2 regions of the Bacillus sp. EB106-04-04-XG123 genome follow, and region 2 is predicted to be linked to the other one. Evidence: riboswitches for the same ligand, from Rfam matches in the RefSeq annotation. Region 2 holds a riboswitch; the other holds the start of a gene.
The links. Region 2 has a riboswitch for glycine ahead of gcvT (glycine cleavage system aminomethyltransferase GcvT). Riboswitches for the same ligand answer to the same signal wherever they lie in the genome.
Positions count from the first base shown of each region.

Region 1: linked by a shared signal. The riboswitch ahead of AC3WTB_RS09730 (amino acid permease) and the one ahead of gcvT (glycine cleavage system aminomethyltransferase GcvT) in region 2 are both predicted to bind glycine.

Region 1 covers NZ_JBYTDZ010000002.1:852,665-856,086, reverse strand. The annotation lists gene AC3WTB_RS09735 (LacI family DNA-binding transcriptional regulator) at 1-929, opposite strand, end outside; glycine riboswitch at 1,194-1,273, shown strand; gene AC3WTB_RS09730 (amino acid permease) at 1,437-2,783, shown strand; gene AC3WTB_RS09725 (DUF3169 family protein) at 2,831-3,422, opposite strand, start outside.
Region 2 covers NZ_JBYTDZ010000003.1:350,936-354,357, forward strand. The annotation lists gene gcvPA (aminomethyl-transferring glycine dehydrogenase subunit GcvPA) at 1-1,084, opposite strand, end outside; gene gcvT (glycine cleavage system aminomethyltransferase GcvT) at 1,101-2,198, opposite strand; glycine riboswitch at 2,298-2,391, opposite strand; glycine riboswitch at 2,395-2,501, opposite strand; gene AC3WTB_RS12325 (DEAD/DEAH box helicase) at 2,750-3,422, shown strand, end outside.

The DNA of each region.
Region 1 (3,422 bases), on a different contig from region 2:
AGGTTCGCTGCTTTTGCCCCGATGGATCGGGGGAAGGAAGAAACAGTGGTGAGCGGCGGATGGTACATCTCCGCTTCAGGAACATTATCGAATCCAACCACATCAATATCTTCACCTGGCTGGATGCCCCGTGCTGATAGTTCTTGCATGACTCCAAATGCAACTAAGTCACTAAAACAAAAAATAGCGGTAGGAGGCTCGGATTGATCCATCACTTGAGCGAGTGCTTCTTTCCCGCCTTCACGAGTAGGTACGATATCAATAATAAGGGAATCATCAATTGCCGCATTTTCTTCGTCATGGGCTCTTTTGAAACCTTTCATCCGCTCAATCCAAGTCGATGAGGTCTTGATCCCCCCTAAGAAGGCGATGCGCCGATGTCCCTTTTGAAGAAGATGATGAACCGCCATCCAAGTACCTTGTTCATAATCAACACCGACATAATCACATTGCACATCTGATAATTCACGATTTGCCAGTACTTTTGGCGTGCGAATTTGATTTAATTGTTTGACGGTTCGAGCAGAGCTTTTCGAAGCTGGGTTTAAAATAATTCCGCCCACTCGGTGCTCTACCATGGTGGAAATGAGCCGCTCCTGTTTGTCGACACTGTCAAAGGTCGTACCAAGTAAAACGGTATAGCCCAATGATTCAAGCGTGGTTTGCACGCCAATTAAAAACTCCGAAATAAAGGTGTTAGAAATATCCGTCACAATCACACCAACGATATTTGAGCTTTTTGACCGCATGTTGGCAGCAACGCGGTCGTATACGTATCCTAAATCCTCCATGGATTGAAGCACTTTGTTTCGAGTGGCTTCAGAAATTCTAGGATTGTTTCGAACAACGAGTGATGCCGTTGAAGTCGAGACACCGGCATGCTTGGCGACTTCCTGTAATGTGACACGCTGTTTGTTCATTTTTTTCATTTATCTTCACCAACTTCAATGGATTGCCTAACTTTGTTCATGATCAAGAGGGATTTCTCCATCAGACGAGCCGAACATCTTTTGGTTTATTATACATGAATTAGGGGGGATTGATGAAGTGAAGACATATGGGTATCACTGTAAATCATAAAAGATTACCATTGACAGCTTTCTGATTGAGGCGTAAAATATAAAATTATTCAGAAATAGCAACATTTTAATTAAATAACGAAGGCTATGATTGCTGTGGGTCACACTATAGCAGGAGCAGCTTCTGGAGAGACCGCATGTATGTGCGGCGCCGAAGGGTTCACAATCTCAGGCAAAAGGACAGAAGAGTACGAAATATTGTATTTGTGATACATGGATGATGCCGTGTATTACTTTTCTCTATTTTGCTATTCTTTTATGACCGTGAGATTGGAGCGCATCCAATCTCTTTTTTTATGGACTTTTTAAAGAGTTCATTATTTCAGTATAAGATCGTGTCGTAGGAGGGTGTTAGCATTGGCACAACAAGAATTAAAACGAGATTTATCAAACCGTCATGTACAATTGATTGCCATTGGCGGAACCATTGGAACAGGGCTGTTTTTAGGCTCTGGAAAAGCCATTCAATTGGCAGGTCCATCAATCATTTTTGCTTATTTAATTGTCGGAATGGCCATCTTTTTTGTCATGAGGGCACTTGGAGAATTGCTTCTATCGAAGGCAGGCTATCAGTCATTAACCGATATTGCAGAGGACTATCTCGGCCCGTGGGCATCTTTTGTGACAGGGTGGACATATTGGTTTTGCTGGATTATGACAGCGATGGCGGATGTCATTGCGGTTGGGGTGTATGTACAGTATTGGTTTGACATTCCGCAATGGATTCCTGCCATCATTTGTTTGTTGATTTTACTAGGATTGAATCTACTAACAGTGAAGCTTTTCGGAGAAATGGAATTTTGGTTTGCACTCATTAAAGTGATTACGATTCTATTATTGATCGGTGTTGGAATTGTTCTTTTAATCATTGGTTTTCAAACCGATGCCGGACCGGTGACAGTAACGAATTTATGGTCTCATGGCGGGTTATTCCCGAATGGTGTCACAGGCTTCTTGCTGTCATTCCAGATGGTGATTTTTGCGTATGTGGGAGTTGAACTGGTTGGCGTATCCGCAGCAGAAACAGCCAATCCGCAAAAAAACATTCCCTCTGCGATTAATAAGATTCCATTAAGAATTCTATTTTTCTATGTGGGTGCGATCTTTGTTTTACTATGTATCAACCCATGGACTGAGCTCAGTGCATCAGAAAGTCCTTTTGTGAAAACCTTTGGGCTCATTGGGATACCAGTAGCAGCGGGGCTTATCAATTTTGTTGTGTTGACGTCTGCGGCATCAGCTTGTAATAGCGGCATGTTCTCGACAAGCCGTATTCTGTATAATCTCAGTCATCAAAAGCAGGGGCCAGCTTCCTTTGGACGTTTGAACAAGCACGCTGTCCCTAGTAATGCGCTATTCGTTTCAACGATTGTAGTATCGGTCGGTGCTCTTTTAAGCAAGCTGATTCCCGAACAAGCCTTTGGGATTGTTACGACGATTAGTGCCATTTGTTTCATTTGGGTATGGAGTATTATTTTAATTTGTCATTTGAAATATAAAAAAACACGGCCTGAACTGCATGCAGCATCTACCTTTAAAGCACCGTTCACACCTTTTGTGAATATTTGCGTTCTTGCGCTCTTTGCAGCCATTCTCGTGATCATGCTCTTCGCAGATGCAACACGTCCTGCGCTACTATTGACACCGGTATGGTTTGGTTTCTTATTTTTGATTTATGCACGAAAGAAACGCCGTGCTTCGTAACGGACGGAAAAAGCACAGCCTTTTGACAGAGCTGTGCTTTTTATCATTTAACGATTTCTAATCTTTAGCACATAATTTGCATTCAAAATGATCAAAACAACCCCAATGACCACGATCGAGAACAGCTGAGAGTGATTGGCTCCAAGGGAATACACAATCAAAATAAACATGGCACTGGTCAATAGAATATTCATCATTTGATACGTGTGAAACAGTCCGCCAAGCATGACATGCTTTTCCCCTTCGTCTGAAATGGCGAGCAGCTTTTTACTATAGTCTTTGTCGGACGGATTTGGCAGATTGCGATTAGGATAGACAAGTTTGAGGACGGATATCGCTGCATAAGAACTGATAATGGTGACGATAAATAAAGCAGCATTGACCAGAATCAACCAGAGTGGCTGCTCGGTGACGATGGTTATACCGATGGCAATAATGGACAAAATCGTACTCACCGTATTGGCTAATGTCGAATCAGTAAAGGTCCGATATTGCTTTGCCTCCAGTTCATCTTCCTCATCTCCAGAGACCGAAAGAGACACTCTTTTTTTCATACGTGAAATCCCTGAAAAACAATAAATAATCAATAAAATTGTCACTCCACTGATAACAAGAGTCGCTTCAAATGCAATATCAAGA
Region 2 (3,422 bases):
CTTTTTGCACGTTTTGATAGGCGATGTCTTTTATGCCTGTTTTCCCTAGTGCCGTCATGGCAACAGAAGCAGCTAGCGCATTTAATGCTTGGTTCGAGCAAATATTTGACGTCGCTTTATCTCTTCGAATGTGCTGCTCACGCGCTTGAAGAGTCAGGACAAATCCACGAACACCATTTTCATCTTCTGTCTGCCCGACTAAACGACCTGGCACTTTTCTCATCAACTTTTTCGTCACAGCAAAATATCCGCAGTGAGGTCCGCCAAATGCCGCCGGGATACCGAACGGCTGCGCATCACCAACGACAATGTCTGCCCCAAGTTTACCAGGCGGCGTCAATAGCCCGAGTGCGAGGGGATTGCTAGAGACAATGAACAGGCTTTTTCCTTTATGTGCAATGGGTTCAATGTCTTTTAACGGCTCGACGACACCAAAAAAGTTTGGATATTGCACGAGAACTGCTGCTGTATCATCGCAGACGGCCTTTTCCAGTGCAGCTAAATCTGTCTGCCCTTTTTTCGCAGGCACTTCAACAACTTCAATGTTTTGTCCTTTGGCGTATGTTTTCAGCACCGCTCTTGATTCAGGGTGAACCGTTTCAGAAACCACCACTTTTTTCTTCTTTGTGTGTCCCGCAGCAAGCATTGCCGCTTCTGCTAGTGCCGTCCCGCCATCATACATTGAGGAATTGGCTAGATCCATACCAGTCAGCTCAGCAATCATTGTTTGAAATTCAAAGATCGCTTGCAATTCACCTTGCGAAATCTCCGGCTGATAAGGTGTATACGCTGTATAAAATTCAGAGCGTGAGATAACATGATCGACAATGACAGGCTGGTAATGATCATATACACCAGCACCAAGAAACGATGCATAGGAAACTGTATCCTTATTCTTTGCAGCTAGCCGGGATAATTCCCTGACAAGCGCTGTTTCAGATGCGGCTTCTTTGATGTTGTATGCTCCTTTGAATCTCACCTTCTCTGGGATATCTGAAAAAAGCTCATCAATCGACTGAACGCCGATGACATCCAGCATTTCTTTCTGATCTTGCTCTGTTTGCGGCAAATATCTGTGCTTCATCCTCTATTCCCCCTCGTTATTTGGTTCTTTTATAAAATGGTGTTGTGACGATTTTGGCTTTTAGACGTTTTTTGCGAACTTGTACTTCCACCTCTGCCCCAAGCTCCGCTTCTGAGGTTTCGATCAAAGCAAGCCCGACATTTTTCTTTAATGTTGGGGATTGAGTGCCCGTTGTGACAAACCCAACCTGCTTTTCTCCTGAAAAGACTGGATAATCTGTACGCGGAATCCCTTTTTCAATCATTTCAATGCCGACAAGCTTTCGCTTCAGTCCCTCTTCTTTTTGTTTTTTAAGTGCTGCTTTTCCGATAAAATCAGCTTCTTTATCCGTTTTGACAGCAAAACCAATTCCGCCTTCTAATGGAGAAATATCCTTTGTCAGCTCCTGGCCATAAAGCGGAAGCCTTGCTTCAAATCTCAAGGTATCACGTGCACCGAGTCCGCACGGTATTAATCCTTTTGGCTGCCCCGCTTCTAATAAAGCGGACCAAAGGTCGACCGCATCTTCTGACTGGCAGTAGATTTCAAAGCCATCTTCCCCTGTGTAACCTGTTCTAGAAACGAGCACTTCTTTATTTGCGACCTCAGCTTTTGATAAAAACGTAAAAGGTTTAAGCGATGTCACCTCTTCATCCGCCACCTCTTTGATGATGTCAGCAGCAAGAGGTCCTTGAAGCGCTAGCAAGGCGGTTTGATCAGATATATTTTTGATCAATACGTCATCCTTCTCTTGGTGCTTCAAAAGCCAATCCACGTCTTTATCGATATTTGATGCGTTGATGACAAGTAAATAGTGGTTCTTTTCTTTTTGGTAGACGAGCAGGTCATCTACCGTTCCGCCATCTTCATAACACATGGCTGTATATAGTGCCTTACCGTCTGTCAGCTTAGACACATCATTGGTTAATAACCTTTGTAAAAAAGGAAGGGCATCTTGACCTTTGACGTCCACCTCACCCATGTGAGACACATCAAAAAGCCCTGCTTTTGTTCGAACAGCTTCATGTTCTTCTTTAATGGAAGAAAATTGGACAGGTAATTCCCAGCCCCCGAAGTCAATGGTTTTTGCGCCAAACGTTTCATACGCATGAAAAAGCGGTGTTCGTTTCAACATCAATCGTTTCCCCCTTTTTTTAGTGCAAATGCAAGCTGAATTTTCAGAAAAAAATCACAGCAAAAAAGGACAGAGCGCTCCCTTTTATCAAAAAGAGGTCTCTGTCCTTGCACCTGAAAGTTTACAGCACAACATCATTGTGCGTTTTCCCCTTTGGTGGTTTGCTAAAACGATCAGCAAACACTCTCCAGAGTTGCGTCCGGTAAGAGTACTTTTGCCTGAGAGATTCACTGAATCATTCAGCTTGCTCCTTCGGCGCCTGCCAGTGCAAAATAACCGCCAAGTCTCTCCCCATACCATCATCCGCTCATATTTTTCACATTTATTGGACATACTATCAAAATGGGTGGCTTATTTTCTAGATCACTTATCAACATCCTACCATTAGAAATGGATGGAGAGCAACAGAAAAATCATTAACATTTTTAAAATAACCTTTCGATATCGTTCGCTTTTATTCATATATCTAGTCTTTTAGAGACCTCTTAAAAAATGAAGCGTTTAAAAACAGAACAATTTATCAGACCCTACTAGAAAGGCAGGCGACCACATTGAATATTCAAACGATTTTTGATCAGGAATGGGCAAATGAATTTCAGCAGCGGCTTTCATCAGACGGCCCCTGGGCGAACTGGGATATGTATCGATTAGCGACGCAGGTTCAAAAAGTCACAGCCATTGATTCATTCGAGGGGCTGCAAGCTCCTGCGCACCTGCCTGCATTCACACCTTTACAGCACCAGCTCGAAGTAGCCAGAAGAGTCGTAGAAGAAATGAATGGGAAAGCCATTCTAGCAGATGAAGTGGGACTGGGAAAAACCGTGGAAGCAGGACTCATTATCAAAGAATACATGATTCGTGGACTTGCCAAAAAAATTCTTATTCTCGTCCCCGCCTCCCTTGTATCTCAGTGGGTACAGGAGCTGCGGACGAAATTTTATATTGATGCTGTTGAACAAAAAAAGAGCTATGTGTGGGAGCAGTGCGACGTAGTCGTTTCTTCCATTGACACAGCCAAAAGACAGCCGCATCGAGACACGATTTTATCGATTGCCTACGATATGGTCATTATCGATGAAGCACACAAACTGAAAAACAATAAAACGAAAAACTATGAATTTGTGAGAAACCTGAATAAGAAGTTCTGTCTGCTGCTGACAGCGACACCTATTCAAAACCGGATCGGAGAAATATTTAATCTCGTTTCCCTTCTGAAGCCGGGCC